4 regions of the Streptomyces sp. CG4 genome follow, and region 1 is predicted to be linked to each of the others. Evidence: riboswitches for the same ligand, from Rfam matches in the RefSeq annotation. Region 1 holds a riboswitch; each other region holds the start of a gene.
What was found. Region 1 has a riboswitch for cyclic di-AMP ahead of AB5L52_RS17505 (NlpC/P60 family protein). Riboswitches for the same ligand answer to the same signal wherever they lie in the genome.
Positions count from the first base shown of each region.

Region 1 (7,472 bases):
CGAGTCCGAACTGGTCGTGGGTGACGCGGTCCCCGACGGCCAGCGCGACCACCGGCTTCTCCGCCGTGCGCCGCGTGGCGAACCCGGAGGCGCCCGATGCCGAGGAGCGCGAGCGGGACGAGGACAGCGAGGCCGCGATCCCGGAGGCCGGGCCGGAGGACACCGGCGCCGCCGCGCCCGTCCGCTTCCACTCCACGTGGGCAGGCGGGATCTCCTCCAGGAAGCGGGACGGCGGGTTGTACGACGGCTGGCCCCAGGCGCTGCGCATCGCCGAGCGGGTGAGATAGAGCCGCTCCCGCGCGCGCGTGATGCCGACGTACGCCAGGCGCCGCTCCTCCTCCAGCTCCTTGGTCTGACCGAGGGCGCGCATGTGCGGGAAGACGCCGTCCTCCATGCCGGTCAGGAAGACGACCGGGAACTCCAGGCCCTTGGCCGTGTGCAGGGTCATCAGGGTGATGACGCCGGAGCCGTCCTCCTCCTCGTCGGGGATCTGGTCGGAGTCGGCGACCAGCGCCACCTGCTCCAGGAAGTCGGCGAGCGTGCCCGCCTCGCCTTCGCCGCGCTCCTGCTCGAACTCCAGGGCCACGGCGGCGAGTTCCTGGAGGTTCTCGATGCGGGTCTCGTCCTGCGGGTCGGTGGAGGCCTGCAACTCGGCCAGATAGCCGGTGCGTTCGAGTATGGCCTCGAGGACGGTCGTCGGTCCGGCGCCGGACTCGACGATCGTACGGAGGTCCTCCATCAGCGTGTTGAACCGCTTGACCGCGTTGGTGGAGCGCGCCGCCATGCCGTACGCCTCGTCCACGCGCTTGAGCGCCTGCGGGAAGCTGATCTTCTCGCGCTGGGAGAGGGCGTCGATCATCGCCTCGGCGCGCTCGCCGATGCCCCGCTTGGGCACGTTGAGGATGCGGCGCAGCGGCACCGAGTCCTCGGGGTTGGCGAGGACGCGCAGGTAGGCGAGGACGTCGCGGACCTCCTTGCGCTCGTAGAAGCGGACACCGCCGACGACCTTGTAGGGCAGGCCGACGCGGATGAAGATCTCTTCGAAGACACGGGACTGGGCGTTGGTGCGGTAGAAGACCGCGACATCGCCGGCCTTGGCCTCGCCCGCGTCGACCAGGCGGTCTATCTCGTCGGCGACGAACTGGGCCTCGTCGTGCTCGGTGTCGGCGACGTATCCGGTGATCCGCGCGCCCTGGCCGGCGTTGGTCCACAGGTTCTTCGGGCGGCGGGACTCGTTGCGCTCGATGACCGCGTTGGCGGCGGACAGGATGGTCTGCGTGGAGCGGTAGTTCTGCTCCAGCAGGATCGTCGTCGCGTCCGGGTAGTCCTCCTCGAACTGGAGGATGTTGCGGATCGTCGCGCCTCGGAAGGCGTAGATCGACTGGTCCGCGTCGCCCACGACGCACAGTTCGGCGGGCGGGATGTCGTACTCGCCAGGCGGTACGTCCACGTCCTCGGCGGCCCGCTCGCCGGTGCCGACCAGCTCGCGGACCAGGGCGTACTGGGCGTGGTTGGTGTCCTGGTACTCGTCGACCAGGACGTGCCGGAAGCGGCGGCGGTAGTGCTCGGCGACGTCCGGGAAGGCGCGCAGCAGGTTCACCGTCGTCATGATCAGGTCGTCGAAGTCGAGTGCGTTGGCCTCGCGCAGCCGCGACTGGTAGAGCGCGTAGGCCTGGGCGAGGGTCTTCTCGAAGCCGTCGGCGGCCTGGGCGGCGAAGTCCTCCTCGTCGATCAGCTCGTTCTTCAGGTTGCTGATCTTCGCGCTGAACGACTTCGGCGGGAAGCGCTTGGGGTCGAGGTCCAGATCGCGGCAGACCAGGGCCATCAGCCGCTTGCTGTCGGCGGCGTCGTAGATCGAGAACGACGAGGTGAAGCCGAGCTTCTTGCTCTCCCGGCGCAGGATGCGCACGCACGCGCTGTGGAAGGTCATCACCCACATCGCGTTCGCGCGCGGGCCGACGAGGTGCTCGACGCGCTCCTTCATCTCGCCCGCGGCCTTGTTGGTGAAGGTGATCGCGAGGATCTGGCCCGGGTGCACATTCCGCTCGGCGAGCAGGTGGGCGATGCGGTGGGTGAGCACACGGGTCTTGCCGGAGCCGGCGCCGGCGACGATGAGCAGCGGGGAACCGGCGTGCACGACCGCGGCGCGCTGGTTGTCGTTCAGCCCCGCCAGGAGGGCCGCCGGGTCGATCGCGGGGCGGGGGGCGCCGTCGCGGTAGTAGGCGTCCCGGTCCGGCGGCACGTCGAACTTCCCGCCGAACAGATCGTCCGGAAGCGACTCCGGAGCGTGATCGTCCTCGGGCGGCGGCGGGGTCTCCTCCTCGCGCCCGCGAGGGGTCTGGAGGTCCGCCAGGAAGCTGTCGTCAAAGAGGCTGCTCATCGCTCTCCGAGTCTAGGGCGCCCCACCGACAACCGTTCGCCGTCCCCGGAACATGGCCGGTTCGAGCGAGAGCCGGTCTTCACCGCCGAGGGACCCATCACCCACTCACGCTGCGGAACCGTCCGATGACACAGCCGTGAAACCGCCCTCAGGTCACGAAAATGTATCGGACATATCGCGCACCAACCTTCACAGGAGTCACACGAGTTGGCTAGCGTGCGGTCGGGCCGTACGACCCCTACCGGCGAACCCCGCCGGGCCGCGCGGCCTCCGCCGAGTCCGGCGTGCCCGCGTGGCGCCCGGAGCCGGGGACCCACCGATCCCGGGGTGAATCGGCCGACTCCCGCCCGGGACGACGCCGTAGGGCAACCCTTCCGAACCGCCGCCCGAACCCGACAGCTAACCCGGTAGGCGGTCCATTGGAAGGAGTCGCCTCCCTTGGCGTCGCATCGCAAGCCGCGCCCCGGCGGGACCATCGGCGCGGGCTTCCGCACCCCCGCTCTCGCCACCGCCGCCCTCACCTCCATGGCCGTGCTCTCGCAGAGCGCCGAGGCCGCCCCGGGAACCGATCACGCCAAGCCGAGCCTGGAGGAGGTCGAGAAGAAGGTCGATGACCTCTACCGCCAGGCCGAGTCGGCGACCGAAAAGTACGACGCGGCCAAGGAACGCACCGGCAAACAGCGGGGACGCGTCGACTCGCTCCGCAACGACGTCGCCCGGCGCACCGAGCGCCTCAACAAGGCCCGCGAGGAGCTGGGCTCCTTCGCCGCGGCCCAGTACCGCTCCGGCGTGGCCGCTCCTCCCACGGCCACGTTCCTGCTCGCGAACAACCCGCAGGACTACTTCGACCAGAGCCAGTTGATGAACCGGCTGACCACGCGGGAGAAGAGCGCGGTCGACGCCTACATCGGCGAGCAGGCCTCGACCATGAAGATGCGGCGGGAGGCCGCGCAGAGCCTGCAGACCCTCACGGACTCGCAGCACGACCTGCAGACCGCCAAGACCACCGTCCAGAAGAAACTCGCCTCCGCGCGCGAGCTGCTGTCGCAGCTGACGGCCCAGGAGAAGGCGCGGCTGGCCGAGATCGAGCGGCAGAAGCAGGAGGAGGCGGCGCGCAAGGCGGCCGAGCTGGCGAAGCAGCAGGCCGATCAGCAGGCCGGCTCGTCGTCGTCCTCGTCCACGGGATCCGGCTCCAGTTCTGGTTCTGGGTCCGGTTCCGGTTCTGGGTCCGGTTCGACGGGTTCCGGCTCCGGCGGCTCCTCGACGTCCGGCTCGTACGACACGAAGGCGGAGAAGGCGATCGCCTTCGCCCGTTCGCAGATAGGCAAGCCGTATGTGTGGGGCGCCACCGGGCCGGGCTCCTACGACTGCTCGGGCCTGACCCAGGCCGCCTGGAGAGCCGCCGGCGTCTCGCTTCCGCGCACCACGTACGACCAGGTCAACGCGGGCACCACGGTCTCCCTGGCGAATGCGCGGCCGGGTGACCTGGTCTTCTTCTACGACGACATCAGCCACGTCGGCGTCTACATAGGCAACGGCATGATGATCCACGCCCCGAAGCCGGGCGCGTACGTCCGCGAGGAGTCGATCTACTACGGCGGCGAATCGATCATCCACAGCGTGGTCCGACCGGGCTGATCGCCGCCGGGCCGGGGTACGCCCCGGCCTTCCGCGCTCCACGCGCGCGTGCCGCGTCTTTTGAACGCCCACGCGCGCGTGCCGGCGTCTTTGCCGCCCACGCGTGGGCAGCGGGTTCTTGCGCCCCATGCGCGTGTGGGGGCGTCGTGCTCCCCACGCGCGCCTGGCCCCCTTTTGCCACCCACCGCGCCTTGCGGTCTTTTGCTCCCGTCGTGCCTGGCGGCGTTCTTGCGGCTCACGCGCGCGTACCGACGTTTTCGCTGTCCACGTTTTCGCTGTCCACGTTTTCGCTGTCCACGCACGCGTGCCCTTCCCGGGCAGGGATCGCGTGGCTTCCGGCATCGGGCGCATGCCCGGCATCTCGGGTCTGCGTGCGGGGGTGGGTGGACCGGCTTCCCGCGGCCGGGGCCGCCGTGAGCAGTGTTCCTGTGTTGTGTGACCACACAGGGGCTGGCCGTGCTGGCGGCCACGCTGGCCGCGGCCGAGCGCACGGTGTGGCTCGCGCACACGGCGCTGGTGCTGTGCCGGCTGGGCCTGGTGCTCTACGGCTTCGCGCTGGCGCACTTCGACGTGCGGCAGGTGCTGGAGGGGACGGGCGACCACTGGATACCGGGCGGGGCGCTCGCCATCTCGGCGCTGACCGGGGGGCGAGACTGCTCATCGCCGGGGACGATGCGGGCCTGTATCTGTGGGACGACGACGATCGCGGTGTGCTGCGCGCCGTGACGGTCCTGCTGCTCGTGCTGGATCTGGCCTGGTGTCCGGTACTGCCGGCCGCCGAGGCGGCGCGGCCCCGGCTCGGCCACGACGAGCGGCGGTGGTCGACGGTGTTCCCGATGGGAATGACGGCGGCGGCACTGTCGGTCGCGACCGCCGTCGGTGTCCCGTGGCTCAGCCGGCCGGGACAGGTGCTGTTGTGGGCGGCCGTGGTGGTGTGGCTCGTGCTCGCCGCCGATGCGGTGCGCGCGGCCCGCGCCGGCGGCGGGGTCGGATGACCGTCAGGTCCACAGCACGGCCGTCAGGTCCACAGCACGGCGATGAAGATGTTCGCCATGGTCAGCAGGCCGACCGCGCCGAACGCGCCCTTTTCGATCTTCTCCTCGTCGCGCTTCACGTAGACCAGCCCGAGGATCACGATCAGCAGCGCCAGCTTGGCGCCGATCTTGATGGCGTTGACGTGGTGGTGGTCGGCCTGGTTGAGCCCGACCAGGATCACGCCGGTGACCAGCATGGTCACCGCGCCGTGCAGCATCCCGGGCACGAACCGGGCCGTGCCCTGGCCCATCGCCTTCATCTGAGTGAGGAAACCGCCGAGCAGCGCGGCGATACCGATGATGTGCAGGCCGACGAAGAGATGGATGAGTACGTCCATGAGGCCGGAGCCTAACCATGGGCACAGGGGCCTTGTGTCACCGGGCCCGGCCGCAGCCTGACGATCTTGTGGTGGAGGCCTTTCATCGGGCTCGCTCCGGTCTTGCATTTATGCGCCCCATAGCACCCCGCACCTCCCGCCCGTCCCGCTTTCCGCGGTTCGGTCACCACGCTGCGTGAAGGCGACGACTCCAGAACGGGCTCGCGGTCACATGCGGTCACATCTCGTTCTGTCGGGGCCAGTTCCGTACACCCCGTTACCTGCTCGTCACAGACAGGCCTAGCGTCCTCCCCCAGGTGACCGGCTCCCCACCGCCGCCCGGCCAGGGGCGGCAGTCGGCCACCACCGCCGAGAAAGGTCCGGCGGTGGCCCGTTTCCCCTGTGCGGGCCGCCGCCGGACGTGACGTACGCACCACTCGGTCGGACCGGCCGGTCGGACCCCTCGGTCGTACGAGTCGCACGGAAGGACGTGACGGTCCAGGTGGCAGCGCACCGCAAGCCCCGGCAACGCTCGCTCGGTGGCCATACGGCCCGGACGGCCGCCACGCTCGCCCTGGCGGGCGCGGCCACCGCGACGGGGTTCGACGGGACGGGACACGCCGAGCCACAGCTGACGCCGACGCAGGTGAAGGCGAAGGTGAACCAGCTGTACCAGGAGGCCGAGGAAGCGACCGAGAAGTACGACGGCGCCAAGGAGGACGCGGACGCGGCGCAGCAACGGCTGAACGCGCTGCGCGACGAGACCGCCCGCAAACAGGGCAAGCTCAACTCGGCCCGGGGCACGCTCGGTTCGTTCGCGGCGGCGCAGTACCGCGACGGCGACTTCGCCCCGGCCGTACAGCTCGCCCTGTCCAGCGACCCCGACCGGTATCTGGACGCCGCCGCGTTCACGGAGCGGGTCGGCGACCGGCAGGCCGCCGCGGTGTCGCAGGTGCGCGAACAGCTGCGGGAGATCGAGCAGTTGCGCGGCGCCGCGCGCGTCGAGCTGACGTCGCTGCGGTCGCGGCAGGCGCAGCTGAGACGGCAGAAGAAGACCATCACCACCAAGCTGGACGCGGCCCGGCGGCTGCTGGCGGGACTCACCGCGCGACAGCGGACCGAGGTCACCGGTGGCGGCGCCACGCCGGGGCGAGCCTCCCGGTCGGCCCCGGACACCCGGCACACGCAGGCGCAGGCCAGGACGGCCACGGCTCCGAACGACCGCGTCGCGGCGGCCCTCTCCTACGCCTACGCCAAGCTCGGCAGCCCCTATGTGTGGGGAGCGGCAGGCCCGGACGCCTTCGACTGCTCGGGCCTGGTCCAGGCCGCCTACCGCTCGGCCGGCATCTCCCTGCCCCGCACCACCTACGCCCAGATCGACGCGGGCCGACGCGTCTCCCGCTCCGAACTCCAGCCCGGGGACCTGGTGTTCTTCTACTCCGGGGTCAGTCACGTCGGCATCTACGTGGGCAACGGGCAGATGATCCACGCCCCGAATCCCTCGGCCCCGGTCCGGTTGGCCCCGGTCGACCTGATGCCGTTCGCGGGGGCGACCCGGGTGGCGTAGGGGCGGGTCCGCAGGGGTCAGACCAGGCGGCGGGCCGTCGCCCAGCGGGTCAGTTCGTGGCGGTTGGACAGCTGAAGCTTGCGCAGGACCGCCGAGACATGGGATTCGACCGTCTTCACCGAGATGAACAGCTGCTTGGCGATTTCCTTGTAGGCATAGCCGCGGGCGATCAGGCGCAACACCTCGCGCTCGCGCTGGGTGAGGCGGTCCAGGTCCTCGTCCACGGGCGGGGCGTCGGTGGAGGCGAAGGCGTCCAGGACGAACCCGGCCAGCCGCGGGGAGAAGACGGCGTCGCCCTCCTGGACACGGAAGATCGAGTCGACCAGATCGATGCCCGTGATGGTCTTGGTGACATAGCCGCGGGCGCCGCCGCGGATCACGCCGATCACGTCCTCCGCCGCGTCCGACACGGACAGCGCGAGAAAGCGGACCGGCCGCTCGGCGCCCGCCGTCAACGCCGCGCACCGGCGCAGCACTTCGACACCGCCGCCGCCCGGCAGATGGACATCGAGGAGGACCACCTCGGGCCGGGTCGC
Region 1 covers NZ_CP163525.1:3,875,410-3,882,881, forward strand. The annotation lists gene pcrA (DNA helicase PcrA) at 1-2,380, opposite strand, end outside; cyclic di-AMP (ydaO/yuaA leader) riboswitch at 2,642-2,811, shown strand; gene AB5L52_RS17505 (NlpC/P60 family protein) at 2,819-4,018, shown strand; partial or broken gene AB5L52_RS17510 (hypothetical protein) at 4,436-5,013, shown strand; gene AB5L52_RS17515 (hypothetical protein) at 5,037-5,390, opposite strand; gene AB5L52_RS17520 (NlpC/P60 family protein) at 5,872-6,936, shown strand; gene AB5L52_RS17525 (LuxR C-terminal-related transcriptional regulator) at 6,954-7,472, opposite strand, start outside.

Region 2 (7,472 bases), 180 kb from region 1:
CCAGTTGGGGGTGAGGGAGTCCGCGGCGTCCGGGCGGAAGATCTGGCCCACGTTCCGCGCGTGGTTCTCCGAGGCGTAGAAGTCGACGTAGTCCGCCACCTCGAAGGGCAGGTGCATGGTCACTTCGGAGAGGTGGCGGAACAGGGGCTCGACCGCCTCGTGGTGCGCGGGGTCCGTGATCCAGGACGTGATCACGCGCCGTACGTCCGACCAGGCCGGGCGGCCGGCGGCGAGCAGCGCGTTGAGGGTGGGCCGGGCGAGCAGGGAGTGGTACGGCGAGCCGAGGGCGGCGGCCGCGGCGCCCACGTCGAGGACGTGGTCCCCGTACCGGACGCCGACCCTCCGTTCCGTGCTGCCGGAAGGCGAGAACACGCCATAGGGGAGGTTGTGCGGGCCGAAGGGGTCGCCCTCGGGGACGTCGAAGGGGGGCATGGGGTACTGCCTCACTCTCATCCGGGCCGTGCGTGGCGATGCGTTTCATGTGGTCGCGCCACACGTTACGGCCGTAACGCGTATCTTGGGCAGTGCCTCGAGTGGCGCCCGCAGAGGTGTCCGAAAGGCGCGAGTAGCGGCGCCTTCGAAAGGTTGCTCGCACCCCGCCTAAAGAGTTCGCAATGTCCGAATAAGCCTTGTCGGAGGCGGCAATTCCGGCTTAGCGTCCTTTGGGGACACGGACGGGGTGGGTCCGTTCCAATGGGGGGACACGTGGGGGGACCCGTGGCCGGAAGTGGCATCGGTGTGCCGTTCGAGGCGGACCGTGAAGTGCCCGGACTGATCGTCAAGTTCGGCGACTATCCGCTGCACCACGGCGGTGTCGGAGCGATCCGCAGCCTGGGCCGGCTCGGCGTGCCCATGTATGCCGTCACCGAGGACGCGTACACGCCCGCGGCCTCCTCGCGCTATCTGAAGAAGGCCTTCGTATGGCCGACGACCGGTGCGGAGGACCCCGGCCACCTGGTCGAGGGTCTGCTGCGCATCGGCCGTCGTATCGGCCGCCCCGCCGTCCTCGTCCCGACCGACGAGGAGGCCGCCGTACTGATCGCCGAGCACCAGGACGAGTTGGCCGGATCCTTTCTCTTCCCGCGGGTCGACCCCGCGCTGCCGCGCAGGCTCGCCAGCAAACAGGGCCTGCACGAACTGTGTGTGGAGCACGGCATCGCCAGCCCCGCGTCGGCCTTTCCGGAGTCGTACGACGACATCGTGGCCTTCGCCGACACGGCCCGCTTCCCGGTGGTGGCCAAGAACCGCGAGGCGTTCGTCCGGCGCAGCAGGCCCGCGGTGGGCGGCACCACGAGGATCGCCACCCGTGAGGGCCTGCTCACCCTCGCCCACGACTGGGGCGACGAGCCGGGCGTGATCCTTCAGGAGTACCTGCCGCGCGAGGAGGCCGAGGACTGGATCGTGCACGCCTGCTTCGACCAGGACTCCAGCCCCCTGGCACTGTTCACCGGCGTGAAGGTCCGCTCGTGGCCGCCGCACGCCGGCATGACGGCGAACGCCTACGTCGTCGACAACCCGGAACTCACCGACCTCGCCGCACGTTTCATCAAACAGATCGGCTACAGCGGCATCATCGACCTCGACCTGCGCTTCGACCGGCGCGACGGACAGTACAAGCTCCTGGATTTCAACCCGCGCATGGGCGCCCAGTTCCGCCTCTTCGAGAGCGAGTCGGGCGTGGACGTCGTACGCGCGATGCATCTGAATCTGACCGGCCGCGCCGTACCGGAGGGGGAACAGCGCGCCGGCCACCGCTACATCGTGGAGAACATCGACCTGCCCGCCCTCCTCGCCTACCGCCGCAGCGGCTACACGACGCCGCACGCGCCGGCCCGGGCGAGCGGGACGGAGCTGGCCTGGCTCGCGGGTGACGACCCGCTGCCGTTCCTCACGATGCTCGCCCGCTTCGTGCGCCCGGGCGCGAAGCACCTCTATCAGCTGTGGCGGACCAACCGCCGCGGCAGCAGCACCTCCACGAAGTAGGCAAGGCCACCAAGAGTGGCGCACCGTGTCCTGGGGAGGGACTTCGTGACTCGACCGGTTGCAGTCATCGGGGCCGGGCCGTTCGGCCTGTCCACCGCCGCCCATCTCCGGGCGCGCGGCATCCCCGTCCGCGTCTTCGGCGACCCCATGGTCAGCTGGCGCGACCACATGCCCGAGGGCATGCTCCTGAAGTCGACACCCGCCGCCTCGAATTTCGACTGCCCGCAGCCCGGCCACACCCTCGTCGACTACTGCGACGCGGCCGGCATCCGCCGCCTGGTGACCGACGAGGACATCATCCCGGTGGAGACGTTCATCGGCTACGGCGAGTGGTTCCAGCAGCAGCTGGTCCCCGACCTGGAGCGGGTGCGGGTCGTCGCCGTGGACCGCGACAAGAGCGGCGGCTTCGAACTGAAGCTGGACTCGGGCGAGATGTTCACCGCGCGCGCGGTCGTCGTCGCCACCGGGCTGTCCGGCCTCGCGCACCTGCCGGCGGAGCTCAAGGGAGCTGCGGCCGACGGACCGGCGCCCACGGGCCCGGTCTCGCACAGCTCCCAGCATCACGACCTGGGCAGGTTCGACGGCAAGGAGCTGATCGTGATCGGCGCCGGCCAGTCCGCGCTGGAGACGGCGGCGCTCGCCGCCGAAGCGGGGGCACGCGTGCGTGTGGTCGCGCGCGGCGCGGCCGGGTCGCCTTCGGCGCCCCGCCCTGGGACCAGCCGAAGCTGCGCCCCGAGTCCCCGTTCGGCAACGCCTGGTCGCTGTGGGCGCTCAGCCACTACCCGCACCCCTACCGCTATCTGCCCGAGGCCACCCGCCACTACCTGGTCCGCCGCGTCCTCGGACCGCTCGGCGCCTGGTGGCTGCGCCAGCGCTTCGAGAGCGCCGTGCAGGTGGAGGACGTCGAGCGGGTCGTGGCCGCCGAGGCACCGGACGGCAGCCCCGTGCTCACGGTGCGCACGCACGGCGGGCGCACCGAGCGGCTCACCGCCGACCACGTCATCGCGGCCACCGGCTACCGCGTCGACATCGCGGCGATGGACTTCCTCGGCCATGAACTGCGCACGCGGCTCGCGGTGAGCCGTGGCACGCCCAAGCTCGGCTCCGGCTATGTCTCCTCCGTGCCCGGCCTGTACTTCACCGGCCTGCCGGCCGCGTCGTCGTACGGCCCGGTGATGCGCTTCGTCTGCGGCACGGAGTTCGCCTCCCCGCGGCTGGCGAAACACCTGGCGGCGGCCCACGGGTGAATCCGCGCGAGGCAGGGAAAGCGGTGGACGACGTCATCAAGGCGCCCGCGGGCGCCACTTGAGGCTGATCAGTACGTAAGTACGCAGGACTACAAGATGAGTCGGCAGGGCGCGGTATCCGTATTCTCTGATCATGGCAGCCTCCCCCGCGTATGCACTGATCGCCACCGACCTGGACGGAACGCTGCTGCGCGGCGACGACACCGTCTCCGAGCGGTCGCTGGCCGCGCTGGCACGGGTGGCGCGGGCCGGTGCCCGGCACCTGGTGGTGACGGGCCGCCCCGCCCCACGGGTACGGCCCCTCCTCGCGCACCTCGGCTGCACGGGGCTCGCGGTGTGCGGGCAGGGCGCGCAGGTCTACGACGCCGGATCAGGGCGCCTGTTGTGGTCGGTGCGGCTGGACCGGGAGCTGGCCGAGACCGCGCTCGGCAAGATCGAGGCGGAGGTGGGGCAGGTCTACGCGGCCGTCGACCAGGACGGCGTCGACGGGCTCACGCTCATCGAGCCGGGCTATCGGATGCCGCACCCGACCCTGCCCGCGGTGCGGGTCGGCCGGCGCGACGACCTGTGGTGCGAGCCCATCAGCAAGGTGCTGCTGCGCCATGCCGCGCTGCCCGACGACGAGTTGGCGGCCATCGCGCGCGCGGTGGTGGGCTCGCTCGCGACGGTCACCATGTCGGGGCCGGGGACCGTGGAGCTCCAGCCGTCCGGGGTGACCAAGGCCACCGGCCTCGCGCTCGCCGCCGAGCGGCTCGGCATCGCCGCACAGGAGGCTCTGGCGTTCGGCGACATGCCCAACGACATCCCGATGCTCGACTGGGCCGGACACGGAGTCGCCATGGCCAACGCACATCCCGAACTCAAGGCGGTGGCCGATGAGATCACCCTGTCGAACGAGGCCGACGGTATCGCGGTCGTCCTCGAAGGACTGTTCCCGACCGACTGACCGGCACCTCAGTACCCGGCCGAGTGGCCGGCACCTCAGTACCCGACCCGGTGACCGGCGCACCAGTACGCGACCGAGTGACCGGCACGTCGGTACGGAACCGGTCGACGGCCACATCGGCGCGCGGCCGTCCGCGGTGGGTCCGGTGGATGCCCGGCGGCCGCCCGGCACGTCCCCGTCCGTCAGGTGCGGGGACGTGCCGGACGGCCGGTGTCGTTCCGGTCCGCCTAAGGGGCGGCGGCTGTCAGTACGCGCTGTAGACGTTGTCGATCGACCCGTAGCGCGCGGCGGCGTAGTTGCAGGCCGCGGTGATGTTGGCGACCGGGTCGTAGAGGTCGAAGGCCGTACCGGCCACGTGGTAGGCGTTGAAGGTCGGCTGGATGACCTGGAGCAGGCCCTTGGACGGGGTGCCCGCGGCGGCGTTGGAGTCCCAGAGGTTGATGGCCATCGGGTTGCCGGAGGACTCCCGCATGATGTTGCGGTAAATGCCGTTGTAGCTGCCCGGGATGCCCTTCTGAGCCATGATCGCGAGCGACTCGCGGATCCAGCCGTTGAGGTTGTTCGGGTACCCGGCGGGGGTGGTGGACACCTTCGTGCTGGTCTTGCCGGTGGCCGCGGAGGCGCTGGTGGCGCCGATGAGCGGCAGGGCGAGAACGGCGGCACCTGTGCTGATGACGGCGAGGGTGCGGACGAGACGGTTGTTGCGGGTACGGCGGTGCTGAGCGGAAGCAGGCATGGGGAAGTCCTCTCCGACGCCTGCGAGGTGAGCTGTCGGGTTCGGGCGGGGAGGTGCCCGGCCGCGCCTCCGGAGAGGCACGGCTTCACCCCTAGCCGTTCCGGTGCGACGTGTGCCGTCCGGTCCGGCGACTTACCTGGGTCCCCCGCTCCTGCCCTATGAATGAGTTCGTAGATGGGGTTACGCAGGCGGTGGCAGGATTCGGCGTCCGCCTGGTGGCCGGGAACGTATGCGAGAGCACATGTCGGGAACAAGTACCGGATTCACACAACGCACCATTTGACCTTGATCTGCGCCGTATGGGGTGCTTGATCCTTTGCGGTTGCCAATGGCCAACTCGCCGACACGGCAAGGGGGGAAGGGGTGGTCGGGCGGATGCGGGGATCGATGGGCGCACGTGACCCAACTCACGAAATGGCAAATCAAGTCAAATCGGACATGGGGGATTTGGGCGGTTCGGTTGGGCGGTGGAACCCGTGGTGCGGTGCCCGTCGTTGTCGTAGTGGTCGCGTCCACCCGGAGGGGGCGCGAGGAGGGGTGTGCGGAGGGCCGTACGGAAGGTCGCGCGGAGGGAGGTGTGCGCGTTACTCCGCTCGCCGTCCGGTTCGCGACAAAGCGGGCAGATTCCTGTTAAGTCGATAAATGTCCGCTCTTACCACTTGATCAAAAACATACCGGTCATGATCCGATACCGCCTGGGCTGGACCGGTGGGCGCTATCGGTGATCGAAAGAGGACCGGATACGCTGACTTGAGTGATGGCAGCGACCTATCGACAAACCGTGTAATCGCCAGCAGACACCTGCAGACAGGAGACCCCTCGTGACCGTCGTCGGGCCGTTCGGGCTGAGCGTGCGGGACCAGGCTCTGGAAGCCGATGTCCAGGTCGGATTGGCGGCTGTCGAGGAAGGCTTGCTCGAGGCCACCAAGAGCGAGGTCCCGTTCATCACGGAGGCCGCGCAGCACCTCGTGCGAGCCGGTGGGAAGCGGTTCCGGCCGCTGCTCGTGATGCTCGCGGCCCAGTTCGGCGACCCCTATGCGCCGGGCGTCGTACCGTCGGCCGTGGTCGTGGAGCTGACCCACCTCGCCACGCTGTACCACGACGACGTCATGGACGAGGCGGCCGTGCGGCGCGGTGTGGACAGTGCCAACACCCGCTGGGGCAACTCCGTCGCGGTCCTCACCGGCGACTTCCTCTTCGCGCGTGCCTCCCAGATCCTCGCCGACCTCGGCCCCGAGGCGGTCCGGGTACAGGCCCTGGCGTTCGAGCGGCTGGTCACGGGCCAGATCCTGGAGACCGCAGGCCCCTCGGACGGCCGCGACCCGGTCGAGCACTATCTGGACGTGCTCGGCGGCAAGACGGGGTCGCTGGTGGCGGTCTCGTGCCGGTTCGGCGCGATGATGTCGGGCGCCGACGAGACGGTCGTCGATGTGCTCACCCAGTACGGTGAGCGGCTCGGGGTCGCCTTCCAGCTCGCCGACGACGTCCTGGACATCGCCTCCGACTCGCACGAGTCCGGCAAGACCCCCGGCACCGACCTGCGCGAGGGCATCCCGACGCTGCCCGTGCTGCGGCTGCGCGAGCGGGCGGCCCGGCTGGGGCTGCCCGAGGACCTCGCGCTGTGCGAGCTGCTCGACTCCGACCTCAGCGACGACGCCCGGCACGCCGAGGCGCTGACCGCGCTGCGCGCGCACCCCGCGCTGGAGCAGGCCCGCCGGGACACCGTCCGCTACGCGGAGGAGGCTCGCGCCGCGCTGGCGCCGCTCAGGGAGTGCGACGCCAAGGCGGCACTGATGGAGCTGTGCGACGCGGTGGTCCACCGCGCCGGCTGACGTCCGGCCGAGCGCCTCGGCCGGCGCCTTTCCGACCCGGGCCGGCTGCCCGGTCCCCGGCCGGCCGTCTCGGCTGACGTCCGGCCGACCCGCGCCGGCTGCCCGGTCGGCGCCACGTCGGCTGCTGCCCGGGACGATCGCCGAAGGCCGCCGTGGTCACGCTGCGCGGCGCAGCCAGTCGTACGGCCCTGCGCCCCGCCCCTTTGCGTCCCCTTACGGCTCCGCCCGTTCCGGTGAGACCCTTACGGGTCGGGGGAGTCGCCGCCGCTACGTGTCATACCGCAGTCGTACACGGAGTTGGCTCCGTGGTCTGACGCTTCCTCAAGGCCGATTTGGTGAGATGGAAGCACGGAAATCACCACCCCTCACCGATTCGGGTGAGAATGGCGGCTCTGGTGGACCAGCGTGAGGACAGCCGCCGCCGACAACGGAGGTAAGGCACACATGGCACCGTACGAAACCGACGACGCAGCGGACGCCACGCGGGACGAGGATCCGCGCGCCGGACGCCGCAAGGCCGCTCGCTACGCGGTCCCGGTCGCGGTGGTGGGGGTCGCGGCGGCCACGATCGGGCTGGTCCCGGCGCTCGCCGCCTCCGGTGACCCCGACCTGCCCAGGATCACCGCCAAGCAGCTCATCGAGAAGATCGCCAAGTCGGACGTGCAGCAGCTGTCCGGCACCGTGCGGATCAACACCGACCTCGGCCTGCCCAACCTCGGCGGCCTGGA
Region 2 covers NZ_CP163525.1:4,058,938-4,066,409, reverse strand. The annotation lists gene fahA (fumarylacetoacetase) at 1-432, opposite strand, end outside; gene AB5L52_RS18450 (ATP-grasp domain-containing protein) at 739-1,983, shown strand; partial or broken gene AB5L52_RS18445 (FAD-dependent oxidoreductase) at 2,029-3,230, shown strand; gene AB5L52_RS18440 (HAD family hydrolase) at 3,364-4,176, shown strand; gene AB5L52_RS18435 (transglycosylase SLT domain-containing protein) at 4,421-4,912, opposite strand; cyclic di-AMP (ydaO/yuaA leader) riboswitch at 4,917-5,129, opposite strand; gene AB5L52_RS18430 (polyprenyl synthetase family protein) at 5,734-6,744, shown strand; gene AB5L52_RS18425 (outer membrane lipoprotein carrier protein LolA) at 7,189-7,472, shown strand, end outside.
Region 2: it holds a riboswitch for cyclic di-AMP, as region 1 does, so the genes downstream of both, AB5L52_RS18435 (transglycosylase SLT domain-containing protein) here and AB5L52_RS17505 (NlpC/P60 family protein) in region 1, are expected to answer to the same signal.

Region 3 (7,472 bases), 1.9 Mb from region 1:
CTCCCGGATCGCCGAGGAGCACCCGGACGCCCCGTTCTCCATCGACGACGTGGCCGGCGGCATCGTCGCCAAGCTCGTCCACCGCCACCCGCATGTCTTCGGCGACGAGACGGCCGAGACACCGGAGGACGTCAAGGAGCACTGGCTGCGCACCAAGGCCGAGGAGAAGCGGCGCACCTCGGTCACGGAGGGCGTCCCGCTCGGCCAGCCCGGCCTGGCCCTCGCCGCCAAGCTCGCCTCCCGCGCCCGCACGGCGGGCCTGGACGTCCCCCTCCCCCAAGGCGAGGACGTCGGCTACGCACTCCTCGCCCTCGCGGTCCGCGCCGAAGCCTCCGGCGTCGACCCGGAGGCCGCACTGCGAGCGGCGGCTCGCGCGTACCGGGACGCGATACGCCAGGCGGAGGGCACGGAGAAGAGAGCGCCGGAGCAGGCCTAGGGAACGGGCAGGTGCCGAGGGCGCGGTACCGGCGAAACGGGGAGCGGTACCGGAGAAAGGGGGAGCGGGTGTGGCCGGATACCGTCGAGGGGTGACCGACCAGCACCACCCCCCGACCGCCGCCGACGCCACGCCGACCGCCGCCGACGCCACGCCGACCGCCGCCGACGCCGCGCCGGACGCCGCGCCGGACTCCGCGCCCGCCCTCTTCACGTGGGAGTTCGCCACCGACCCCTACCCGGCCTACGCCTGGCTGCGGGAGCACGCGCCGGTGCATCGGACGCGGTTGCCCAGCGGGGTCGAGGCGTGGCTGGTCACCCGGTACGCCGATGCCAAGCAGGCCCTCGCCGACCAGCGGCTGAGCAAGAATCCCGCGCATCACGACGAGCCCGCGCACGCCAAGGGCAAGACCGGCATTCCCGGCGAGCGCAAGGCCGAGCTGATGACGCATCTGCTGAACATCGACCCGCCGGACCACACCCGGCTGCGCCGACTGGTCAGCAAGGCGTTCACCCCGCGCCGGGTCGCCGAGTTCGCGCCCCGGGTGCAGGAGCTGACCGACCAGCTCATCGACCGGTTCGCGGAGCGGGGCTCGGCCGACCTCATCCACGAGTTCGCCTTCCCGCTGCCCATCTACGCCATCTGCGACCTGCTCGGCGTCCCCCGTGAGGACCAGGACGACTTCCGGGACTGGGCGGGCATGATGATCCGGCACGGCGGCGGGCCGCGCGGCGGAGTCGCACGGTCCGTCAAGAAGATGCGCGGCTACCTCGCCGAGCTGATCCACAAGAAGCGCGAGGCGCTGCCCGCCGAGCCCGCGCCCGGCGAGGACCTCATCTCCGGCCTCATCCGCGCCTCCGACCACGGCGAGCACCTCACCGAGAACGAGGCCGCCGCGATGGCCTTCATCCTGCTTTTCGCCGGTTTCGAGACCACCGTGAACTTGATCGGCAACGGCACCTACGCCCTGCTCACCCACCCCGAGCAGCGCGCCCGGCTCCAGCGGTCCCTGGCCGGCGGAGACAAGGATCTGCTGGAGACCGGAGTGGAGGAACTCCTGCGCTACGACGGCCCGGTGGAGCTGGCGACCTGGCGGTTCGCCACCGAGCCGCTCACCGTCGGCGGGCAGGACATCGCGCAGGGGGATCCGGTGCTCGTGGTGCTCGCGGCGGCGGACCGGGACCCGGAGCGGTTCGCCGACCCGGACGTGCTGGATCTCTCCCGGCGTGACAACCAGCACCTCGGTTACGGCCACGGCATCCACTACTGCCTCGGCGCGCCGCTCGCCCGGCTGGAGGGCCAGACCGCGCTCGCCACCCTGCTCACCCGCCTGCCCGACCTGCGGCTCGCCGGCGATCAGGCCGAGCTGCGCTGGCGCGGCGGGCTCATCATGCGGGGCCTGCGCACCCTGCCCGTGGAGTTCACCCCGGCCGCCGGCAGAGCCGTAGCACGGGCACAGTCGTAGCACGGGCACAGCCGTAGAACCGGCAAAGCCGTAGCAGGGTTAACACGAAGCGGGTTCAACTCTGTGATCTTCACGTGATCTGCGCGGCATTAACTTGTGACAAGTGATCGTCTGCCGATACGTTCACCCATCGGCGTGGCGACGTGCATCACGGCGCCGCGCCGGTCCCGCTGTCGCACGAAAGGCATCCGCATGCTCTCCGGGAACGGTCGTCACCGTCGCCCCCGTCAGGCTCCGGCCCTCCTCGTCGCGGCCGGAGTGACCGGCTCCGCGATCGCCATCCCGCTGCTCGGCGCCGCGAACGCCAACGCGGCCGACGGCACCACATGGGACAGGGTCGCCCAGTGCGAGAGCGGCGGCTCCTGGAGCGCGAACAGCGGGAACGGGTACTACGGCGGACTGCAGATCTCGCAGGACGACTGGGACAAGTACGGCGGCACGCAGTACGCCGACAGCGCCGACCAGGCCAGCCGCTCCCAGCAGATCGCCGTCGCCGAGAAGATCCTCGCCGACCAGGGCACCACGCCATGGGCCATGTGTGCGCTGACCGCCGGTCTGACCTCCCACTCCGGTTCGGTCGACGTGGACCCCGGCGTCAGCGGCTCCGGTGGGTCGGGTGGCGCGAGTGACGGGTCCGGCTCCGCCGGCGGCTCCGGCCCGTCCGGTCTGGCGGACTCGTCCTCGCCCGGGTCGAGTTCCGGTTCCAGTTCCGGCTCCGGCACCGGCTCCACGTCCGGCACCGGCTCCGAGTCGGGCGCAGGCTCGGGCTCGGGCTCCGGATCCGGTTCGGATTCCCCCGGTTCGGATGCCTCCGGCTCCTCCTCGTCCGGCGCGAGCGCCACGCCGGCCCCCGGCTCGACCCCGGGCAAGGACGCCACCGGGACCCCGGAGGCGACCGACGGCTCCACAGGTGCGAGCACCCCCAAGTCCGACAAGGATGACAAGGCTCACAAGTCCGACTCGAACGGCGACGGGAGCCGGCAAGGGAGCGAGGGCTCGCCCACGGCGACGCCCGGCGCGGACGAGTCGGACAATTCCCGGCAGTCCGACGGCTCTTGGAGCCTGATTGACACCGGCGCGCTCAGCAGCGGTGGACGTCACCGTGGCGGGAGTGCGGACGAAAGCGCGGCAAACGGTCAGAACGACGCACAGTCCGGCCGTCACGCCGGGCGCGAACGGGACACGTACACCGTCCGCGAGGGCGACTCCCTCGCCTCGATCGCCGACTCCCTTGGCGTCGACGGCGGATGGCACGCGCTCTATGACGGCAACAAGAACGTCATCGGGGCCGACCCGAACCACATCACCGCCGGTCAGACCCTGAAAGTCGGGGGCGAAAAGGACGCCGAATAACGGCAGTTGGCGCCCCACTTCGCGCTTAATGTCCGGTTTGGCGAAAGTGTGGGATGAGTCTCAGAAGCCCTGATCGTCTTTGAAATTCCGCCGATCACCTGTCTACGGTCAGGACCGCTCGTCACCACGAGCCCCGGCATCCGCAACGCCGAGTCCTGCCAGCGGTTGCCCGGGAACAGTCGTCGCGTCATGCGCCGTAGGCAGGAGCGGGGGACCCAAGGTAGGCGCCGGAACCGGCAGTTGATGCCGGAACCGGCTTGGGGTGAAGCCGCAGGCCCGCGACAGCGGGCGTGCGGCCGGGCAACTCAACCGGCCCGAACCCGACAGCTCACCTCGCAGGCGTCGGTGAGGGGATCTCCATGCTGTTCTCCGGCAAGGGCAAGCACCGTCGTCCGTCCAAGGCTGTCCGCGTCGTCGCGCTCGCCGGTGTCACCGGTGCCGCCGTCGCCGCGCCGCTGATGGCGGCCGGCAACGCTTCTGCCGCCACCGCCTCCGAGTGGGACACCGTCGCCCAGTGCGAGTCCGGCGGCAACTGGTCCATCAACACCGGCAACGGCTTCTACGGTGGCCTGCAGTTCTCCGCCTCCACCTGGGCCGCGTACGGCGGCACCGCCTACGCCTCGACCGCCAACCAGGCCACCAAGGCGCAGCAGATCGCCGTCGCCGAGAAGGTCCTCGGTGCGCAGGGCAAGGGCGCCTGGCCGGTCTGCGGCACGGGCCTGTCGAGCGCCGCCTACAACGGCTCCGCCCCGAGCACCACCTCGTCGAGCCAGGGCACCGGCACCACCACCCGCTCCACCGACCAGCAGGCCGCCACCCGCTCCACCGAGCGCACGGCCCCGGCGAAGAGCAAGACCGTCACCACCCCGACCGGCAAGAAGGTCAAGAAGGGCGACGGCGAGTACAAGGTCGTCACGGGTGACACCCTCAGCTCCATCGCCGAGAAGCACCACGTGGCCGGCGGCTGGCAGAAGCTGTTCCAGCTGAACAAGGACATCGTCGAGGACGCCAACCTCATCTACCCGGGCCAGCAGCTGCACCTGAAGTGACACATCCGGCTCCGGCCGGATCCGCAGCGCCCTCACATCCCCACCCCCCCACACTGAGGCTCCCGTGAGGGTCCCCCCGTCCCCACGGGCCCCCCGCCCCGGCGCGTGTTCCCCCGTACGCGCCGGGGCGGGGTCTTTTGTGTCTCGCCCCGTTTCCCCACTCTTCAGCCCGGCATCACCGGAGCCCCCATTTGTTCCGTCGGTGAACAATGGGTACCGTCTGCATGTCCCTCACCATCCACGGGTCGGTCGGTCGGTGGCCGATCCCCCGGAGACGGTTAGGCTCTAGTCGCAAGGCACAGCCGTAAGGCACACCACCTCGCACTTCCAGCGTCACATCCAAGAAGGAGATGCTCGTGCCGTCCATCGACGTCGTCGTAGCCCGGGAAATCCTGGACTCCCGAGGCAACCCCACGGTCGAGGTCGAGGTCGGCCTCGACGACGGCAGCACGGGTCGTGCCGCCGTCCCGTCCGGCGCCTCGACCGGTGCCTTCGAGGCCATCGAGCTGCGCGACGGTGACTCCAACCGTTACCAGGGCAAGGGCGTCGAGAAGGCCGTCCTCGCCGTCATCGAGCAGATCGGCCCGGAGCTGGTCGGCTACGACGCCACCGAGCAGCGCCTGATCGACCAGGCCATGTTCGACCTGGACGCCACCGACAACAAGGGCTCGCTCGGCGCCAACGCCATCCTCGGCGTCTCCCTCGCCGTCGCCCACGCCGCCTCCGAAGCCTCGGACCTCCCGCTCTTCCGCTACCTGGGCGGCCCGAACGCGCACCTGCTGCCGGTGCCGATGATGAACATCCTGAACGGCGGCTCGCACGCGGACTCCAACGTGGACATCCAGGAGTTCATGATCGCCCCGATCGGCGCGGAGTCCTTCTCCGAGGCCCTGCGCTGGGGCGCCGAGGTCTACCACACGCTGAAGAAGGTCCTGAAGAACAAGGGCCTGTCCACCGGCCTCGGCGACGAGGGCGGCTTCGCCCCGAACCTGGAGTCCAACCGCGCCGCCCTCGACCTCATCATCGAGGCCATCAAGCAGGCCGGATACGTACCCGGCGAGCAGATCGCGCTCGCGCTCGACGTCGCCGCGTCCGAGTTCTACAAGGACGGCAAGTACGAGTTCGAGGGCAAGTCCCGCTCGGCCGCCGAGATGACCGAGTACTACGAGGAGCTCGTCGCCGCGTACCCGCTGGTCTCCATCGAGGACCCGCTGTTCGAGGACGACTGGGCCGGCTGGAAGGTCATCACCGACAAGCTCGGCGACAAGGTCCAGCTCGTCGGCGACGACCTGTTCGTCACCAACCCGGAGCGCCTGGCCCGCGGCATCGAGGAGGGCACCGCCAACGCCCTGCTGGTCAAGGTCAACCAGATCGGCTCGCTGACCGAGACCCTGGACGCCGTCGAGCTGGCCCAGCGCAACGGCTACAAGTGCATGATGTCCCACCGCTCCGGCGAGACCGAGGACGTCACCATCGCCGACCTGGCCGTCGCCACCAACTGCGGCCAGATCAAGACCGGCGCCCCGGCCCGCTCCGAGCGCGTCGCCAAGTACAACCAGCTGCTGCGCATCGAGGAGATCCTCGACGACGCCGCGGTGTACGCAGGCCGCAGCGCCTTCCCGCGCTTCAAAGGCTGAGCCCGTAGAGGGTAAGGCTTAGCCAGTCGTACGTACGTCCCCGTACCCGGTCCCGTACCGTGTGCGGGGACGTACGCGCGTGTGCCGTACACGGGACGATGTGTGCAGCGCACAGGACAAGGGGAGGCGGGACATGGCCGTGAAGGACCGGGACCGGTTCTCCACCGCGACCAGGCTGCGGCTGCTCGGCGAGCAGACGGCGGCCCGGGTCTACCGCTCGCAGAGCAAGCGGCAGGACCGCCGCTCCCGGCTCACCGGCCGGGCGGCGCTGCTCGCGCTCGTGCTGTGCTCGATGATCGTCGCGCTCGCCTATCCGATGCGGCAGTACGTCACCCAGCGCGCGCAGATCTCCGACCTCCAGCGGCAGCAGGAGCAGGCCCGCAAGCGGGTCGAGCAGCTGCGCGACCTCAAGGCGCGCTGGCAGGACGACTCCTACGCCGAGCAGCAGATCCGGCTCCGGCTGCACTATGTGATGCCCGGGGAGACCGGGTTCATCGTCGTCGACCCGGGCACGGCCAGGCAGTCCCGCTACGACCTCAAGGCCGCCCACCGGCCCTGGTACGCGAACATCTGGGACGGGGTCGACAAGTCCGACGCCTCCGACCAGTAGCAATCGATAGAAAGCCAACCTGAAGCAGTCATGCAAACGCCCCCGCCGCCCACCCCGCGCACCGAGCCCACCGATGCGGACGTCGAGGCCTTCAAGCAGCAGCTCGGCCGTCCGCCCCGCGGCCTGCGGGCCATCGCGCACCGCTGCCCCTGCGGCCAGCCGGACGTCGTGGAGACCGCGCCGCGGCTGCCCGACGGCACCCCCTTCCCGACGCTGTACTACCTCACCTGCCCGAAGGCGTCCTCCGCGATCGGCACGCTGGAGGCGAACGGCGTGATGAAGGAGATGACCGAGCGGCTGCAGACGGATCCTGAGCTGGCCGCCGCGTATCGCTCCGCGCATGAGGACTACATCCGGCGGCGGGACGAGATCGAGGAGCTGACGGGGTTTCCGAGCGCCGGGGGTATGCCGGACCGGGTGAAGTGCCTGCATGTCCTGGTGGCCCACTCGCTGGCCGCCGGGCCCGGTGTGAACCCGCTCGGGGACGAGGCGATCGCGATGCTGCCGGAGTGGTGGGCCAAGGGGGCGTGTGTCGTTCCCGGCGCCGACGCCGCCTGCGAGTAGACGCCGCCGGCGAGTAGCAGAGAGAAGAAGGGCTTGACCATGACCCGCGTCGCCGCCATCGACTGCGGCACCAACTCCATCCGGTTGCTCGTCGCCGATGTGCACCCCGAGACCGGTGAACTCGTCGATCTGGACCGCCGGATGACGATCGTGCGGCTCGGCCAGGGGGTCGACCGTACCGGCCGGCTCGCTCCGGAGGCACTGGAGCGGACCTTCGCCGCCTGCCGCGAGTACGCGGAGATCATCAAGGAGCACGGCGCCGAGCGGCTCCGCTTCGTGGCCACCTCCGCCTCCCGCGACGCCTCGAACCGGGACGACTTCGTGCGCGGCGTGCTGGACATCCTCGGGGTCGAGCCGG
Region 3 covers NZ_CP163525.1:5,771,540-5,779,011, forward strand. The annotation lists gene AB5L52_RS26350 (nucleoside triphosphate pyrophosphohydrolase) at 1-436, shown strand, start outside; gene AB5L52_RS26355 (cytochrome P450) at 528-1,901, shown strand; gene AB5L52_RS26360 (transglycosylase family protein) at 2,094-3,254, shown strand; cyclic di-AMP (ydaO/yuaA leader) riboswitch at 3,437-3,611, shown strand; gene AB5L52_RS26365 (transglycosylase family protein) at 3,614-4,303, shown strand; gene eno (phosphopyruvate hydratase) at 4,654-5,940, shown strand; gene AB5L52_RS26375 (septum formation initiator family protein) at 6,074-6,550, shown strand; gene AB5L52_RS26380 (DUF501 domain-containing protein) at 6,581-7,114, shown strand; gene AB5L52_RS26385 (exopolyphosphatase) at 7,154-7,472, shown strand, end outside.
Region 3: it holds a riboswitch for cyclic di-AMP, as region 1 does, so the genes downstream of both, AB5L52_RS26365 (transglycosylase family protein) here and AB5L52_RS17505 (NlpC/P60 family protein) in region 1, are expected to answer to the same signal.

Region 4 (7,472 bases), 4.3 Mb from region 1:
GAGGAAGTTCACCGGCACCGAGTCCGGGTCCAGCTCGCGCAGCGAGAAGACGACGTCGACCAGGTCCTCGTCGCTCTCGCCCATGCCCGCGATCAGACCGGAGCAGGCGGACAGGCCGGCCGCGTGCGCCTTGTTCACCGTGTCCACCCGGTCGGCGTACGTGTGGGTGGTCGTGATGTCCCCGTAGGTGGACTCCGAGGTGTTGAGGTTGTGGTTGTAGGCATCCGCGCCCGCCTCGCGCAGCCGCTCTGCCTGGCCGTCGGAGAGCAGACCGAGGCAGGCGCACACCTCGACCTGCTCGTTCTGCTCCTTGATCGTCTTGATGGTCTCCGAGACCCGGTCCACGTCCCGGTCCGTCGGGCCGCGTCCGCTCGCCACCAGGCAGACCCGCTTGGCGCCGCCCGCGAGACCGGCGGCGGCCGCCTGGGAGGCCTCGTCGGGCTTCAGCCAGGTGTACTTCAGGATCTCGGCCTTCGAGCCGAGCCGCTGGGAACAGTAGGAACAGTCCTCGGGGCACAGGCCCGACTTGAGGTTGACGAGATAGTTGAGTTTCACCCGTCGCCCGAACCAGTGCCGGCGCACCTTTCCGGCCGCGGCCACCACATCGAGCACATCGTCGTCAGGGGTGGCCAGTACGGCGAGCGCTTCCTCGCGGGTCGGCAGCTCACGCCGAAGCCCCTTGTCCACCAGCGTCTTCAGCAGGTCCATGAGGCCTGATCCTGTCCTACGGGACCGCTCCGGGCCAAGGAGAGTTTGCACAACGGAGACGGTTCACCGTGTGGGTATTGCCACACCCTGGGCGGCCGACCGTACGGCTAGGGTCTGTCCGCTACCTACAAAAGCCTTGGAGGACCCATGGCGTTCGGCTGGATCGACGAGCAGGCCGAGGCGCGTCGCCGCGCCGGACTCGTCCGCACCCTGCGCCCCCGCCCCGCCGACTCGGCCCTGCTGGACATGGCGAGCAACGACTACCTCGGCCTCGCCCACCACCCCGAGGTCACCGAGGCGGCCGCCCGCGCCGCCCGGCTCTGGGGCGGCGGTGCCACCGGCTCCCGGCTGGTCACCGGCACCACCGAGCTGCACACCGAGCTGGAGCGCGAACTGGCCGCCTTCTGCGGTTTCGAGGCTGCGCTGGTCTTCTCTTCCGGTTACGCCGCCAACCTGGCCGCGGTCACCGCGCTGGCCCCGCACGGCTCGCTGATCGTCTCCGACGCCGGGAACCACGCCTCGCTCATCGACGGCTGCCGGCTCGCCCGGGGCGAGAAGCAGGTCGTGGGACACGCCGACCCGGAGTCGGTGCGCAAGGCCCTGGCCACCCACCAGGGGCCGGCGATCGTCGTCTCCGACACCGTGTTCTCGGTCGACGGCGACCGGGCCCCGCTGACCGCGCTGGCCGAGGCGTGCCGGGAGCACGGCGCGGGGCTGGTCGTCGACGACGCGCACGGGCTCGGGGTGCTGGGCGAGGGCGGCCAGGGCGCGCCGTACGCGGCCGGGCTGGCGGGCGCCGCGGACGTGGTGGTCACGGCCACCCTGTCCAAGTCGCTGGGCAGCCAGGGCGGCGTGGTGCTCGGCCCGGCGCGGGTGATCGGCCATCTGGTCAACGCGGCCCGGACCTTCATCTTCGACACGGGCCTGGCCCCGGCGGCAGCCGGTGCCGCGCTCGCGGCACTGCGGCTGCTCGTGCGCGAACCGGAGCGTGCGGCGCGCGCCCGTGCGGTGGCCGCGGAACTGCACGCACGACTGACCGCCGCGGGTCTGGAAGCGGTGCGTCCGGATGCCGCGGTGGTCTCCGTACGGGCTCCGTCCCCGGAGCAGGCGGTGCGCTGGGCGGCCGACTGCCGTACCGCGGGGCTGGCCGTGGGCTGCTTCCGTCCTCCTTCCGTGCCCGACGGCATCTCCCGGCTGCGGCTGACCGCCCGGGCGGACCTGTCCGGGGCGGAGATCGAACGCGCTGTACGGGTCATCGGCGAAACGCGACCATGAGTCGGCGTGACACGGCCGTGCTTCACCTAGGAGTGATTACCTGTGATCGGTTCTGATCAGAGCGCGGTGAGGAACCCCGCCCAGCTCCGGTCGGAGAAGAACACCGCGGGTCCGGCGGGGCTCTTGGAGTCGCGCACGGCGAGCAGCCCGGCCCAGGGGCCGGAGCGCGGCCGGGCCGTCTCCACGCAGTTGTTGGCTCCCGTGCTGTAGCTGCTGCGCAGCCACTGCACGTCGTGCAGATCGGTACTGGCAGGGACGTTACGAGGCAGTGCTGGCATGGTGCCTCCTTACGCGCCGTCACCTATTCCGGCGATGTAATCCAACGATTCCTCGGGTGAAAGGGCGTGCATCCGAAGGGTGTCGAAGGCCTCCGTGTAGGCCATGAGGTCTTCTTTCCGCTCCAGGTAGAGGCTACTCGTCAACTGGTCGAGAACAACTACGTCCAGATCAGAAGTGCTCGAAAATGAGAAGATAACGAAAGGTCCGGTGAGGCCGACATGCGCGCCTGCCCCGAACGGCAGGACCTGGAGCCGGACTTGGGGCAGCCGGGCCGCGTCCAGCAGCCGCTCCAGCTGGCGGGCCATCACCTCGGGGCCGCCGATCTCGCGCCGCAGCACCGCCTCGTCCAGCACCGCGCTCAGCCTGAGCGGCCGTTCGCAGCGCAGCACGTCCTGCCGGGCCAGCCGCACCTCGACCAGCGTGTCCAGATGTTCGTCGTCCAGGTCCTTCACGGCCGCCCGGGTCACCGCGCGGGCGTACTCGGGCGTCTGCAGCAGGCCGGGTACGACCGTGGTCTCCAGGGTGCGCATCGCGCTCGCCTGCGACTCCAGGTTGATGAAATCCCGGTAGGTGGGCGGCAGCACCCCGCGGTAGGCGTGCCACCAGTGGTGCCGGTCGCCCGCCGCCTCCTCGGAGCCCGCCAGCATCAGCAGCAGCTCGCGCAGCTGCCCGGCGTGGACCCCGTAGGCGTCCAGGAGTAACCGCACATCGGCCGGTTTCGCGCCGCTGGCACCGGTTTCGATCCGGCTCACCTTCGACTGGTGCCAGCCGACCAGCCGGGCCGCCTCACCGCTCGTGAGCCCCGCACCGGTACGCAGCGTGCGCAATTCGGCGCCCAGTTTGCGGCGCCGCACCGCCGGCCCGTTCTGCATGGGCTCCTCCTTACTCCTTCCGGGCCGCCCAAATACGGTCTCGCGTCGTAGAGTTCACCGCTTCGGGCGACAGATATATGCATATCTTGGTGGATCGCTCCCCGTGACCGGCCCGGTGATGGCAGGCTGACGAGCAAGCACCAGTCCGGGACCGTACTCGAACCCTTCCGCTCCGTGTCGGACTGCGGTCCCGTGGGAAAGGGACGACGTCGCCATGGCAGACCATCTGGAAGCATCCGTCACTCTGCCGAGCGATCCCGCCTCGGTCTCCGCCGCCCGCTCGTACGTCGTGGGCACGCTCGCGGAGTGGGGCCTGCCGTCGGACACCGACGTGGCCGACACCGTCCGCCTCATCGTCTCCGAACTCGCCACGAACGCCGTACAGCACACCTTCGGGCAGTCACCCACCTTCACGGTCGACATCGCGCTGGACCGTGACGAACATCTGCGCATCGGCGTCACGGACAGTCACCCGCGATTTCCGAAGAGACTGCCTGCCGCCGTCCAGCAGGACAACGGCCGCGGCATGGTCATCATCCGCTGGCTCACCGCCGAATGCGGCGGCAAACTCCTCGTCCGCCCCACCCGCGAGGGCGGCAAGACCATCTCCATCGAACTCCCGTGGACGTCTCCGGTGGAGCCGGTGCCGTAGACCCCGGTCGTCATCGCCCGGCTCGGCGGAAGGCTCCGCGCAGCAGCGCCCGGAAGGCGTCCGCGGCCGGAGTCGTCTCGTCCGCGCGGTGGGCCACCGAGATGGTCCGGCGCAGACGGCCCGGCTCCAGGGGGCGCACCCCCACCGGTGTGACGGCCGTGCGGGCCACCATCTCCGGTACGACGGCCACGCCGAGGCCGGCGCTGACGAGCGCGCACACCACGGCGTACCCGGGCGTCGGGACCAGCAGTGCCGGGGTGGCGCCCGCCTCGGCGAGCAGGGCCTCGACCTCGCGCCGGGCCGGATGGTGCGGCGCCATGCTGATCAACGGCTGCCCGGCCAGCTCCGCCAGCGGCAGCCGGGACGAGGCACTGCTCAGGGCGTGTCCCGGTGCGGTCACCAGCACCAGCTCCTCCACCAGGACCGGCTCCAGACGCACCGACGACGGCACCGGCACGGGCTCGGCCGGGTGATAGGTGTGGGTCAGCGCCAGGTCCACCTCGCCGGCCGCCACCGCCGTGACCCCGGCCGGCGGGTCGTAGTCCGCGACCGACAGGGTGACCTCCGGATGCGCCCGGCGGAACGCGCTCAGCGCAGGCGGCAGCAGATGCACCCCGGCGGTCGGGAAGGTGCCGAGCCGCAGTGTGCCGCCGGTGAGTCCGGTGAGCCGCGCCAGTTCGTGCCGGGCCCGCTCCAGTTCGTCGAGCACCCTCCGGGCCCGAGCCACCAGCACCTCGCCCGCCTCGGTCAGCCGGGCTCCCCGGTGATGGCGGACCAGCAGCGCGGTGCCCGCCTCCCGCTCCAGCTTGGCCAGCTGCTGGGAGAGGGCGGGCGGGGTGTAGCCGAGCCGGTCGGCGGCCCGGGTGATCGAGCCGGCCTCCGCCACGGCGACCAGCGCGGCCAGCCGAGTGGGGTCGTACACCCCATCAGCCTAAAGCATTCCTTTAGGCTCACTCAGAGAATCCGAAATACCTGCTGAAGGTTCCGCCGGGGCACGCTGGCGGCATGGACGCACAGCTCATCGCCTTCACCGGGATCGCCGCCGGACTCGTCGCCATGCCGGGCGCCGACTTCACCGTGGTCGTACGCAACGCGCTGGTCTCGCGCCGGGCCGGCGCGGTCTGCGGGCTCGGCATCGCGGGCGGGCTCCTGGTGCACGCCACCCTGGCGGTGGCAGGCGTCGCGGCCGTACTGGTGGCCGTCCCCGCGCTGTTCCGGGCAATGCAGCTGCTGGGCGGCGCCTATGTGCTGCAGCTGGGGGTGCGCACCCTGTGGTCGCTGCGCGGGTCCGCCGAGGCACCCGAGGAGACGGCGGCCCGGGCGGCACACCCGCTGCGCCAGGGCTTTGTCACCAACGTCCTCAATCCGAAGGCGTCGCTGACCTTCCTCAGCCTGCTGCCGCAGTTCGTGCCCGCCGGAAGCCATGCGCTGCCCCGGACACTGCTGCTCGCGCTGATCGTCTGCACGCTGGCACTGGTGTGGTTCCAGGCGGTCGTGCTGCTGGTGGACCGGCTGGGCAGGTGGTTGCGCCGACCCCGGGCCGCCCGTGGGCTCCAGGCGGGCACCGGGGTGGCGCTGACGGTGCTGGGAGCGGCTCTGCTGCTGGAGCCGCTCCTGGCCTGACGTCGGGTCAGTTGATCCGTCCGTACCAGACGCTGGAGGTCCAGATCTTCTGGAGCCGCACCACGTCACCGGTCTTCGGTGCATGCCAGATCTTCCCGTGACCGGCGTAGATGCCGACGTGGTAGACGTAGGAACCCGAGTGGAAGAACACCAGGTCACCGGCCCTCCGGCTGCCGGCTGAGATGTGGTGCGACGTGTTGTACTGTGCGGCGGCGGTGCGCGGCAGGCTCTTGCCCGCCTTCTTGAACGAGTAGAGCGTCAGGCCCGAGCAGTCGAACCTGTGCGGCCCGGTTGCCCCCCATTGGTACGGCGCCCCCTGCTTGGAGGCCGCGACCTGGAGTGCTTTCGACGCGAGGGTCGCGGCCGAGGCGTCAGGAGCCAGACCGGGGACCGTGATCGAGCCGCCGACGGCGGCGAGGGTGAGTGCCGAGGCCGTTCCGGCCCGGGCCATGAGCGACGGGACACGATTGAGCGCAGTCATGCGCAACCCTTCGTCAGCCGCCTGTGAAGGATGACCTGTCGGATTCGGGCTGGCGAAGTTGCCCGGCCGCGTTGCCGCGGCTTCACCCCAAGGGCTGCTCGGAACCTCCGGCCGTCCGCGACGAACAGACGAACTTCCGTTCCGGTGACCCGTCTTGCTCGGGTCCTCCACTCCTGCCGATCCACTCCTGTCGACCGGTCATCCGGGCGGCGGCAGGATTCGGCGTCCGCCCGGACCGCCCCGCCGCGGTGGCGGGGGCTTGTCGTCAGACAGGGATCTTCACCTACAGCTGTCTGAAAATCCCAACGGAATCGGGGATTTGTGGCGTTACTCACCACTCACTCGTTCGGGTGGACAACGTGCTGTTCAAGGCATCGTCAGATCCCGGTCGTAGCCCCGGACCTGGGGCGGAGCAACTCGTCCCGGGCCCGGGACCCGCGCAGTGTGCAAGTCTGAAAGCCTGAAAAGCGGCCTGGATATCCACCGGTCGGCGGTGCCCCGTTCGGGTTGTTTCGAGGCCGCTCCTCGCGAGCCGTGTCGACATTCGGATCATGTCCGGCCGGTCGGGCGTCCGGATCAGTGGCCGCCGTCGGGCGGGAGCGCGACGCGCGCGGTACGACGCTCACCGTCCAGGACCCGCAAGGCCCGTGCCAGCGTGTCCCGGTGCAGCTCCGTCTCGCCCCGCTGGTGCATCAACGCGAGGGCGTCGCGCAGCTCTGCGGCCTTGCGTACCAGGGCCTGGGCCGCGCGCAGCCCGTGGTAGGTGTCCCCGCCGTGCGCGGGATTGACGCGGCCCAGCAGGTCGGCCGCCTCCAGATAACGGTCGATCAGATCGCCCTCGGCACGCGTCAGTGCGGGCAGCGGCGGCAGGTCCGGCAGCATCGGCGGCTCACTTCGCGTCCGGTGCGCCGGGCATGCTCCGCCGGCTGGGCACGATGCCGTCCACCAGGCCGTAGGCCACCGCCGCGGGGGCGTCCAGGATCACGTCCCGCTCCAGATCCCGGTGTACCTGCTCCGCCGTGCGCCCGGTGTGCCGTACGAGCATCTCCTCCATCAGCGCGCGCACCCGGGTCAGCTCCTCGGCCTGGATGAGCAGGTCGCTGGGCTGGCCCTGCACCGGCTCGGCGAGCCGGGGCTGCTCGATCACCATGCGTGCGCCGGGCAGGGCGAACCGCTTGCCCGGGGTGCCGGCCGCGAGCAGCAGCGCGGCGTGGGACGCGGCCTGGCCCAGGCAGTAGGTCGCCACGTCGCAGCTGACGTAGCGCAGCGTGTCGTAGACGGCCGTCAGGGCGCTGAACGTGCCGCCCGGGGAGTTGACGTACAGCGTGATGTCCCGCTCCGGGGCCGCGTGTTCGAGGTACATGAGCTGGGCCATCACGTCGTTCGCGGCCGCGTCGTCGAGCGCGGTGCCGAGGAAGACGATCCGGTCCTCGAAGAGCTTGCCGTAGGGGTCGAGGGTGCGCACGCCGCCGCTGGTGCGCTCGGTGAACTCGGGCAGGACATGACGGGCGAAAGCTCGGGACATGGGACACCCCTTCTCGGCGCACGGCCCCGGTGGGCTCGGCTTCTGTAAAAAATGTAC
Region 4 covers NZ_CP163525.1:8,143,185-8,150,656, forward strand. The annotation lists gene bioB (biotin synthase BioB) at 1-708, opposite strand, end outside; gene AB5L52_RS37385 (8-amino-7-oxononanoate synthase) at 856-1,983, shown strand; gene AB5L52_RS37390 (DUF397 domain-containing protein) at 2,040-2,261, opposite strand; gene AB5L52_RS37395 (helix-turn-helix transcriptional regulator) at 2,271-3,134, opposite strand; gene AB5L52_RS37400 (ATP-binding protein) at 3,349-3,786, shown strand; gene AB5L52_RS37405 (LysR family transcriptional regulator) at 3,797-4,708, opposite strand; gene AB5L52_RS37410 (LysE family translocator) at 4,792-5,409, shown strand; gene AB5L52_RS37415 (C40 family peptidase) at 5,417-5,890, opposite strand; cyclic di-AMP (ydaO/yuaA leader) riboswitch at 5,894-6,125, opposite strand; gene AB5L52_RS37420 (hypothetical protein) at 6,467-6,772, opposite strand; gene AB5L52_RS37425 (ATP-dependent Clp protease proteolytic subunit) at 6,780-7,415, opposite strand.
Region 4: it holds a riboswitch for cyclic di-AMP, as region 1 does, so the genes downstream of both, AB5L52_RS37415 (C40 family peptidase) here and AB5L52_RS17505 (NlpC/P60 family protein) in region 1, are expected to answer to the same signal.